Regions from separate parts of the Arthrobacter sp. 49Tsu3.1M3 genome, predicted to be linked through region 2. Evidence: riboswitches for the same ligand, from Rfam matches in the RefSeq annotation. Region 2 holds a riboswitch; each other region holds the start of a gene.

Region 1 (3,265 bases), on a different contig from region 2:
GCGTCCCGACGTCGGCGGCCCATCCCGGAACGGAAGTGGGCAGCGTGGGCTACGCGCTGAACAAGATGCTGGACAACGTCTCCAACGCTCTCGAGGCGCGGCAGGAGAGCGAGATGAAGGTCCGTCAGTTCGTCGCCGACGCCTCGCACGAACTCCGCACCCCGCTGACGGCCATCCGCGGCTACACGGAGCTGATGCGGATGACCGAGCACTTCACCCCCGACGGCGAGAGGTCCCTCGCCCGTGTGCAAAGCCAGTCCGAGCGGATGACCACGCTCGTCGAGGACCTGCTGCTGCTGGCGCGCCTGGACGAGGGGCAGCCGCTCAAAATCTCCGACGTCGACCTCACCCAACTGGCCATCGAGACGGTCAGCGATGAGAAAGTCATGGCCCCGGACCGCATCTGGCAGCTGGAACTTCCGGACGAGCCCGTGGTGGTGCGCGGTGATGCGACCCAGCTTCACCAGGTCCTCGCCAACCTGCTGTCCAATGCGCGCAAGCACACCGAACCCGGGACCAAGGTGGTCACGGGCATTATGCGCTCGGCTGACGGCAGTGCCGTGGTCACCGTGACAGACAATGGCAGCGGCATCGCCCCGGAATTTATCGGCCGGGTCTTCGCCCGCTTCGCCCGGGCCGACGCCTCCCGCACCAATCCGGCGTCGAACCCCGCAGCCGTCCCCGCCGGTTCTGCCGTCGCGACGGCGAGGGTCGGGTCCGGGGCCGCCGCACGCTCGTCTTCCGGCGCCGTTTCCGGCAGCCGCGGAGGTCACGGCACGGCGACCGCCGCGCCGACGTCCGAGGGCACCAGCGGGTTGGGCCTGTCCATTGTCCAGTCGATCGTGGAGGCCCACGGAGGAACAGTCGAGGTCACGTCCCGGCCGGGCCGCACGGAGTTCGCCGTGCGGCTGCCCGCCGCGCCGCCGCCGGCGTAACCAGAACGGCCGCCGCCGGCGCAACCAGCCCGGACCGGCCGACCGGTGAACCCGGCGCAACCCGACACCCCGGCACTGTGACTCCTGTTACCAAAATGTGACTTAAGCGGCCGGGTCCTGTAGCGTCGTTAGCGTGCGCCGCCATCGGTGCCGCATATCCGGACGGACGCCAAACTCTGCCGCTTCCCGGATTCCGCTGGACCAGGCAGAGGCGGGGGACCCAGAGTTCCCGGGCATTCTGCTTTCATGCGCCCTCGGGGTGAAGCCGACACGTGATGTTCCGTGCGGCCGGATGACCTCATCCGAACCCGACAGCTAACTCCGCCGGCGTTGAGAGGCCACCATGACTGAATTCCAGGTACAAACACGCCCTGACGGTGATTCGCGTTCCCGCTCAGTTGGCGCAGCTAAGTCGCGCCACCGCGCCGAACCGGTCAAGCAGGCATCCGCCCTGTCGCGGTTCGCCGCCGGGCTCGGAGTAAGCGGCCGCCGTGCCGCCGTCGTCACCGCCGCGTGCGCGCTGCTGCTCGGGGGCGGCGCCGCCGGCCAGGCGGCAGAGCCGGGCGCCCACACGTCGAACGTTGCGAGCCAGAGGGCCACGATCGCCGACCCGCTGGCCAAGCTCAACTTCGAGCGGGTCCAGGTTGCTGGGCCGACCGCTCCCGCGGAAAAGAACGTGGCTCCCCAGATCTCGGAGGTTAAGGCAGCCGAAGCGCTGATCCCCGCCCCCGCTGTGGCCGCGCCTGCACCCGCGGCGGCACCTGCCCCGGCCCCCGCGGCAGCCCCCGCACCCGCTCCGGCCCCCGCGGCAGCCCCCGCGCCCGCTCCGGCACCGGCACCGGCTCCGGCAGCCGCTCCGGCCCCCGCGCCGGTCGCAATCGACGACCCCGCCGGGGCGCAGGCCTACGCCGCGTCCCAGCTGGGAAGCTATGGCTGGGCACCCGGCCAGATGCAGTGCCTGCACAAGCTGTGGACCAAGGAATCCGACTGGAAGACCACCGCCACGAACGCCAGCAGCGGCGCCTACGGCGTGGTCCAGTCCCTGCCCGCCTCGAAGATGGCGAGCGCCGGCGCCGATTACATGACCAACTACCGGACCCAGATCAACTGGGGCCTGAACTACGTCAAATCGCGCTACGGCTCCCCCTGCGGCGCCCTGAACTTCCACTACGCACACAACTGGTACTAAACCGGCACTAGCCGCCCCGCCAAAGAGGCCCCGGATCCGCATGGATCCGGGGCCTTCTTGCACCTCCACGGCCGGACCGGCCCGGCGGCCAGACTTCCACAGCCCCCGCACAGCTCGACCCTAAAGCCCTCATATGGGCCGCCGGGAAAGTTGAGCCATGACATTCACAGACCAGGCCACAGGAACCCTGCCCCGCTCCACGGCAACGCCGGCCGGCCCGGCGGCCCCCGAGTCATCCTCGGGGCTTGCGCTGGCCGACGCACCGGTCCCGGGCCCGATCGCCGGAGCGCTGACCGGCCCCAGCGGCCGGCGCACGGCCATTGATACGCGCGCCAGCACGCCCCTGCTGGACGTCACCATCCCGGTTTTCAACGAGGAACGGGACCTCGAGGCCTGCCTGCGCCGGCTCCACGCGTACCTGCTCGGCGCCTTCCCGCATTCCTTCCGGATCACCGTGGCGGACAACGCCAGCACCGACGGAACGCTCAAGGCCGCGGAACGGGTAGCCCGCGAGCTGCGCGAAGTGACGGTGGTCCACATGGCGGAAAAGGGCCGCGGAAACGCACTTCGCAGGGTGTGGCTGGCTTCGCCGTCGCCGGTCCTGGCGTACATGGATGTGGATCTTTCCACTGATCTGGCGGCCCTCGGCCCGCTCCTTGCCCCGCTCATTTCGGGGCATTCCGACCTGGCGATCGGGACGCGGCTGACCCGCAATTCCCGCGTGGTCCGCGGACCCAAGCGGGAATTCATCTCGCGCAGCTACAACTTTCTGCTCCAGGCCCTCATGGGCGCCCACTTCAGTGACGCGCAGTGCGGCTTCAAGGCAATCCGGGCGGACGTGGCCCGGCAACTGCTCCCCCACACGCTGGACAACGCCTGGTTCTTCGACACCGAACTGCTGGTCCTGGCGGAAAAGTGCGGCCTGCGCGTCCACGAAGTCCCGGTGGACTGGACCGACGATCCGGATTCCAGCGTGGACATCGTCCAGACGGCCCTCGCGGACTTGCGTGGCATGGCACGGTTGAGCCGGGACCTGGTCTCGGGCCGGATCCCGGTTCCCGACCTGCGCGCGGCCCTGGCCCGCGGACCGCTGCCGGCCGCCTCGCGGGCCCAGGAACAAAGCCCCGGCGAAAGCCTCTTC
Region 2 (3,265 bases):
AAGACACGAAAGTAGCCTCTCCCAATGCCTACGAGGTGAGCTGTCGGATTCGGATGGGAGTCACCCGGCCGCGCTGCTTCCTGGGAAGCTTTGCGACTTAACCCCAAGGCCTTCTTTCGAAGGCCAAAATTGGTTCCCCCGCCCCTGCCAGACGATGTAATGCGAACGGACCTTGAGCGGTGGCAGAGCTAGGCAATCCACTCAAGAGCGCCAACTTCGGAAAAGTTGGCGTGCTTCAAACCCTACAGCAGTCTCGATCCAATGTCACATTCAGATCACGGCGTGTCATACGGAGTTGAGAGCAGCCCATCGTCTTTTTAGAGCCAGCCGAGCGGGTCAACGACGTCGCCGTTGACCATCACTTCAAAGTGGAGGTGGCAGCCCGTGGAGGCGCCGGTGGTCCCGCTCATGGCGATGACGTCACCGCGGGAAACCTTCTGACCGACCTTGACCGAGGCCGAGGACAGGTGGTTGTACGTGGTCTCCAGGCCGTTGCCGTGATCGATGACCACGCGGTTTCCCCCGCCGAAGGGATGCCAGCCGTTGAAGGTCACGGTGCCGCTGGCGGCCGCGTGGACCGCCGTGCCGCACTGGGCGGCGAAATCCTGGCCGCGGTGGAACTCCCCCGCGCCCCCGGTAATGGGGCTGACACGGTAGCCGAAGGGCGAGGCCGTGACCAGCTGGTCGAGCGGCGCACCCAGGGTGCCGGCCGATGCCGCGCGGGTGATGGTGCCCACAGACTGGGCGCTCAGCAGTTGCTTGAGTTTCCCGTCCGGATCACCCTTCGTGGTGACGGCGGTGCGGTTGAAGTCGACCTTGGCGGCGGCCGCAGCGGTGACATCCGGCTGCACGGCAGCGGGGAGCGCGCCGGAGCCGCCCGGATTCGAAGCCATCACAGGGCTCGTGACGGGGACCGTCACGGTAAGAACCAGACCAGTGGCGGCCAGCGCGATCCCGGCCTTCTGCCCGACTCCGCTGGCCGCGGCAAAGTCCGTGACCTGGCGGAACGGACTGCGACGGCGACGCCGTTCATCGCGGTGCACGTCCCGCGGGCGTTCGGCCGTGTGTGCGACGACGGGACGCGGCTCCGGAGCGGGACCGGTCGCGCGGCGACGGCCCCTGGCGGTCTGGGTGGTCAAGAACGGTTCCTCTCTGGATGGCCTGCGAAGTTAGCTGTCGGATTCGGGTCAGAGAGATCAAAGACCCGGCCCGCCGTTGCAAGCAGCCACGCACAGAGGCATCCCCAGGGGATCCTTCGGTGGAAGCTGCTTGCCGCTGACGGACTTCACCCCAAGGCTGCCGAAGTAGCAGCCGAAAGTGGTTCCCCCGCCCCTGCCAGGAGGTAGTTCTGCGACTGATCCGCTGGCAGGGCTCGGCTTCGGATCAGGTAACGCTTTGGTATCGGTACTGGGCACTAACTATAGGGGATTAAGCCGCCCGGTAATAAATCCGTAACCGCAAATGTGTACAACTCATGGGTCGTCCCATGACCGGCGCATAGTGGCTGGTCAGGCGACTGTTACAAACACGTGCGCGGCAACCTCGGGCGGCAGTTCCAGGGCACCTTCGATATCGGGGACGCGGACCGAGATGTACTCCCCCACCCGCTCCAGCGAGACCAGCGCGCCAGGCCTGATTCCGCCCTCGTCGAGCTGGGCCAGAAGCTCCGGCTCCACCTGGATCGGCTCCGCGAGACGGTTGACCGTAACCCGTGAGGTTACCCCGTAGCCGGCCATGGCCTCCAGAAGGTTCACGGGCCTGTCCACGGGGGCACCGTTGGGCACGCCGCCAAGATCCGCAAGCCCTGGAATAGGGTTCCCATAGGGCGAGACGGTCGGGTGGTTGAGCATCTCGAAGATTCGGCGCTCAACGCGTTCGCTCATGACATGTTCCCAGCGGCACGCTTCCTCATGAACGTAGGCCCAGTCGAGCCCGATCACGTCCGCCAGGAGGCGTTCGGCCAGACGGTGCTTGCGCATGACGCCGATCGCGCGTTTCCGTCCCGTTTCCGTCAGCTCAAGGTGCCGGTCGCCGGAAACAACCACCAGCCCGTCGCGCTCCATCCGGCCGATGGTCTGGGACACAGTGGGGCCGGAGTGGCGGAGCCTTTCGGCGATGCGGGCGCGGAGGGCAACGATGTTTTCTTCTTCAAGTTCCAGAATGGTCCGAAGATACATCTCCGTGGTATCGATCAGATCCGTCATTCAGCTCAGCTCCTCGAGCGCAGTCCTAGCGTCATTCCCACCGTACCGCGTGCGGGCTGCGTGCAGGATGCGCCCAGGCGGGAACCGCCGTACGTTCGCATGCCAGCCTAGCCTATTTTGAATTACTCCGGATAATCTTTCGATCGACCTGGAGCTATTGTCCCAGCCCCAGCCGGCCGGCCGTCCCCAGCGTCTCAATGACCGGACTATGACAGGCCTTTTTCCGTATCGCCGGGAGCTGTCAGGCAAAATGAAACAGGCAGAATGAAAAGGGGTGTCCGTGGCAGCCATCCCTGCCCGCCACCTCCCAGCCACGCTACGAACCAGCCGAAAATTGGAGCCACTGTGAGCGACACCAGCATCACGATCCCCGCCAACCTCCTGCCCAAGGACGGACGGTTCGGCGCCGGCCCGTCCAAAGTCCGGCCGGAACAGATGGACGCCCTGGCCGCGGCATCGTCGAAGCTGCTGGGGACCTCGCACCGTCAGGCACCCGTGAAGAACCTGGTCGGCTCGGTGCGCAGCGGCCTCAGCGAATTCTTCCGGGCACCGGAAGGCTATGAAGTGGTGCTGGGCGTCGGCGGATCCACCGCGTTCTGGGACGTTGCCAGCTTCGGGCTCGTGGAGAACAAGGCGCAGCACCTGTCCTTCGGCGAGTTCGGCTCGAAGTTCGCTTCCGCCACCAACAAGGCGCCGTTCCTTGCCGAGTCCTCCATCATCAAGGCTGAACCCGGCACCCGCCCCACCGCCCGGGCGGAGTCCGGCGTCGACGTCTATGCGTGGCCGCAGAACGAGACCTCCACCGGCGTTGCCGCCCCTGTCCAGCGGGTGGCCGGCGTCGACGAGGGGTCGCTGGTGCTCGTGGACGCGACCTCGGCCGCGGGCGGGCTGGACGTGGACGTGGCGGAGTCGGACGTGTACTACTTCGCGCCGCAGAAGAACTTCGCGTCCGACGGCGGCCTGTGGCTGGGCCTGTTCTCCCCGGCGGCGCTGGAACGGGCGGCACGGATCAAGGCCGGCAACCGCTGGATTCCCGACTTCCTTGACCTCCAGACGGCGAT
Region 3 (3,265 bases), on a different contig from region 2:
GTGCTCGCCCTGGCGGACAACGCGCTGGCCCACACGCCTCCGGGCGGCCGCGTGTCCATCATGACCTCAATCGAGCAGAAGCGCGCCGTGATCACGGTGGCGGACTCCGGGACCGGAATCACCGGCGTCGATCAGGCCCGGATCTTTGACCGGTTCGTGCGGACGGCCGGCACCGGCACCTCACGGGGACAGCGGAGCTTTGGCATCGGCCTGGCCTTGGTCCGGGAGATTGCCGTCGCGGCCGGGGGCACCGTCGAGGTGGCCGCGACGGGCGACGAGGGAACCGTCATGAAGTTGACACTTCCGCTCATGGGCAGCGGGAATCCCTGAGGACCCTGCGCCGGGGAAAGATATGCCATCGGGATCCCGGACCCCCGAATGCGGAGACAGGAAAGACCGGCGGTCGAGTTGCCCCCAAGGGAACTCGACCGCCGGTCTTTCCGGACTGTCTGGCCCCGGGCCGGGGCCGTGCGGCTTAGGCGCGGACGAACGTCACTCCGCCGGTCGCGGTCAGCCAGGACAGCGGGTGAACCATGGTCTGGTTCTTGCCGTTCATGCCGCCACTGACCACTTGGCCGTTGCCGGCGTAGATGCCGACGTGGCCGGACTGGACCACCATGTCACCGGGCTGCGGTGTCGCCACAACGGTTCCAAGGCCGAGGAACGCGCGGGGACCGATGTCGCCAACGGGCTTACCCGCGGCGCCAAGGGCCTTTTCCACCATGGCAGTGCAGTCCTGGGTGATGCCCACCTGGCTGTAGGCGGCCGAGAGCATGATGGCGTTGCGTCCGCCCGCGGGCGCCGCGGCCGGCGCTGCTGCCGGAGCGGCCTGCACCTGGATGACGGGCTTGGCCGGAGCCTTGGGCGCTGCCGCCGGGGCTGCAGCGGGAGCCGGAGCCGGCGCGACGGGCTGTTCGATGACCGGCGCGGCAACAGAATCCACGGCGGGGCGCTCGAAGCTGATCTTGACGCTTGAATCGGCGCTGACGGGGGCACTGACCTGTCCGGTGACGTCGACGTTCGACGCCGGAGCAGAGTCACGCTGCACGGGGGCGGTGGCCGCGTTGGCGGCCATTCCGCTGGTCAGGACCAGGCCGGATGCGGCGGCGAGGACGGCGGCATGGCGCGCAAAAGTATTGACTGAAGTCATGAAAGATGTAGCCTCTCCCAATGCCTGCGAGGTGAGCTGTCGGATTCGGATGGGAGGCACCCGGCCGCACTCCGGGCCCGTCGTTGCGGGCACTGTGCGGCTTCACCCCAAGACCTGCATATCAGCAGATCAAAAGTGGTTTCCCCGTCTCTGCCGGACGTTGATGCGAGTTACCCCCGGGCCGCGGCAGAGTTAGGCAATCGGCTGGGGAGCGCCCGTATCGGAGACAACAGGCACTCATCAACCGTAGCGCGAACCGCACCCGAAAGTCACATTCAGGTAACGGGGCCATGATCCCGGGCCGCTATTTGCCCATAGGGCGGCGCCGGTTCCGAACATAGGATGATGCCATCAGCACCACCGGAAGCGGAGGCCCGAAATGAACAGCCAGTGTGTCGCCATCTGCCAGTTGAGCACTCAGCCCCAAGAGGATTTCGACGTCAACACCGAGCTGCTGATCCTGGACGGCGGGGACGTCCACGTGAGCACATGGGACGCGGAACCGCGCGACGGGGGTTTCGACGAGCACATCCTCAATGACCGGGTGGACGCGCTCGGGTACATGGTCGTCAACGACTGGGCCTTCCTGGACGGGAAAGCCTACGCGGTGGTGGAACGGCGGTCCGGCCCGGCGCCGGCCGGGCGCCGCGAACCGTGACCTTCCTGTCCCTGGCGCTGATCGCCGTCATCGCCCTGGCTGGCCCCCTGCTGGCCCTGCCGGCGCGCTGGCACTTGCCTGTCATGCTGGGTGAGCTGCTGGCCGGCATCGCGATCGGGCGTTCAGGCCTGGCCCTGGTGGACCCCGCGGACCCGACGTTCACCCTGCTGGCCAATATCGGGTTTGCGCTGATGATGTTCGTGGCAGGCACCCACGTTCCCGTGCGGGATCCGAACATCCGTGGCGCTCTCGGCAAGGGCTCCCGCCGGGCGATGGTGGCCGCAGCGGCTGCGGTGGTGGTCGGAACCGGCGTCGGACTGATGTTCGGGACTGGACATGCCCCCCTCTACGTCGTGCTGCTGGCGTCCTCGTCGGCCGCACTGGTGCTTCCAATCGTCGATTCCCTGCGCCTCGGCGGCCCGGATGTCGTCGCCATGACAGCGCAGGTGGCAATAGCCGACACAGCCTGCATTGTGGCGTTGCCGCTCCTGGTGGATCCGCCCCACGCAGTCCAGGCGGCGCGGGGTGTCCTCGCGGTGACCGGGTGCGCAGTGGTGCTCTTCTTCGGCTTGCGCTGGCTGGAGCGCCGGGGCGTCCGTCGGCGCGTGCACCGGCTCTCGGAAAGCCGCAAGTTTGCCCTGGAGCTACGGATCCAGCTGGCCGTGCTCTTCACCCTGGCCGGTGTCGCGACGTGGAGCAATGTGTCTGTGATGATGGCAGGCTTTTCTTTCGGGCTGGTGATGGCTGCGGTCGGCGAACCGCGGCGGCTGGCCCGGCAACTGTTCGCGCTCAGCGACGGCTTCCTGGGTCCGCTCTTCTTCGTGTGGCTGGGTGCATCGCTGACGCTCAGGGACCTGGCCGGGCACCCGGACATGATGGCCCTCGGCCTGGTGCTGGGGGCCGGGGCCCTGCTGGCGCACGCCGACCTGGCTTTCCTGGGACTCCCGCTGTCGCTGGGGGTGTTGTCGGCGGCCCAGCTTGGCGTACCGGTGGCTGCGGCGAGCATCGGAACGCAGCTTCAGGTCCTGCTCCCAGGCGAGGCCGCGGCCCTGCTGGTGGGTGCGCTGGTCACCATAGCCGCGAGCGCCGTCGCCGGGTCACGGGCGGCCAGGACTTTCGCGCTCCCGGCAAATGCCGGCGGCAAGTCCGGAAATTCCGGCAGCGCTGTCGGGCAGGGCGATCCGGGGGGTCCGAAGGCCTGACTGTCCGAACGTCTAAGTGCCTTGACCAAGGCCGGGCCGGCGGCGAAGGTTCGGATCGTCATGCTCCAACGGACGTGAATTGCAGCTCCGGCCTCCGCTTGGCCATCTCTGCCAGGACAAGGGAGACGGCGTCCCGGACAGCTGTGCCGTCGGCGTCGAACGTCCCGCCAGGCTCGCCGAGCACCGCGTTGGCGTGCCGGACGAACCTGTCCCAGTCCCCCGCGCCCGCGCGCAGCGCCAGCATCGGCGAGAGCA

What was found. A riboswitch is a leader RNA that binds a small molecule or an ion and turns the genes downstream of it on or off. The one in region 2 is predicted to bind cyclic di-AMP.
Region 1: another riboswitch for cyclic di-AMP. It lies ahead of B5X90_RS08560 (aggregation-promoting factor C-terminal-like domain-containing protein); the one in region 2 lies ahead of B5X90_RS18295 (M23 family metallopeptidase).
Region 3: another riboswitch for cyclic di-AMP. It lies ahead of B5X90_RS14755 (hypothetical protein); the one in region 2 lies ahead of B5X90_RS18295 (M23 family metallopeptidase).

What each region holds. Positions count from the first base shown of each region.
Region 1 is NZ_FUZD01000005.1:126,344-129,608, reverse strand. Features, by position in the region: gene B5X90_RS08565 (sensor histidine kinase) at 1-935, shown strand, start outside; cyclic di-AMP (ydaO/yuaA leader) riboswitch at 1,120-1,277, shown strand; gene B5X90_RS08560 (aggregation-promoting factor C-terminal-like domain-containing protein) at 1,279-2,124, shown strand; gene B5X90_RS08555 (bifunctional glycosyltransferase family 2/GtrA family protein) at 2,282-3,265, shown strand, end outside.
Region 2 is NZ_FUZD01000023.1:39,454-42,718, forward strand. Features, by position in the region: cyclic di-AMP (ydaO/yuaA leader) riboswitch at 12-195, opposite strand; gene B5X90_RS18295 (M23 family metallopeptidase) at 318-1,139, opposite strand; cyclic di-AMP (ydaO/yuaA leader) riboswitch at 1,144-1,359, opposite strand; gene B5X90_RS18300 (metal-dependent transcriptional regulator) at 1,509-2,204, opposite strand; gene serC (phosphoserine transaminase) at 2,550-3,265, shown strand, end outside.
Region 3 is NZ_FUZD01000014.1:81,974-85,238, forward strand. Features, by position in the region: gene B5X90_RS14750 (sensor histidine kinase) at 1-330, shown strand, start outside; gene B5X90_RS14755 (hypothetical protein) at 476-1,150, opposite strand; cyclic di-AMP (ydaO/yuaA leader) riboswitch at 1,158-1,359, opposite strand; gene B5X90_RS14760 (hypothetical protein) at 1,530-1,808, shown strand; gene B5X90_RS14765 (cation:proton antiporter) at 1,805-3,010, shown strand; gene B5X90_RS14770 (DNA alkylation repair protein) at 3,069-3,265, opposite strand, start outside.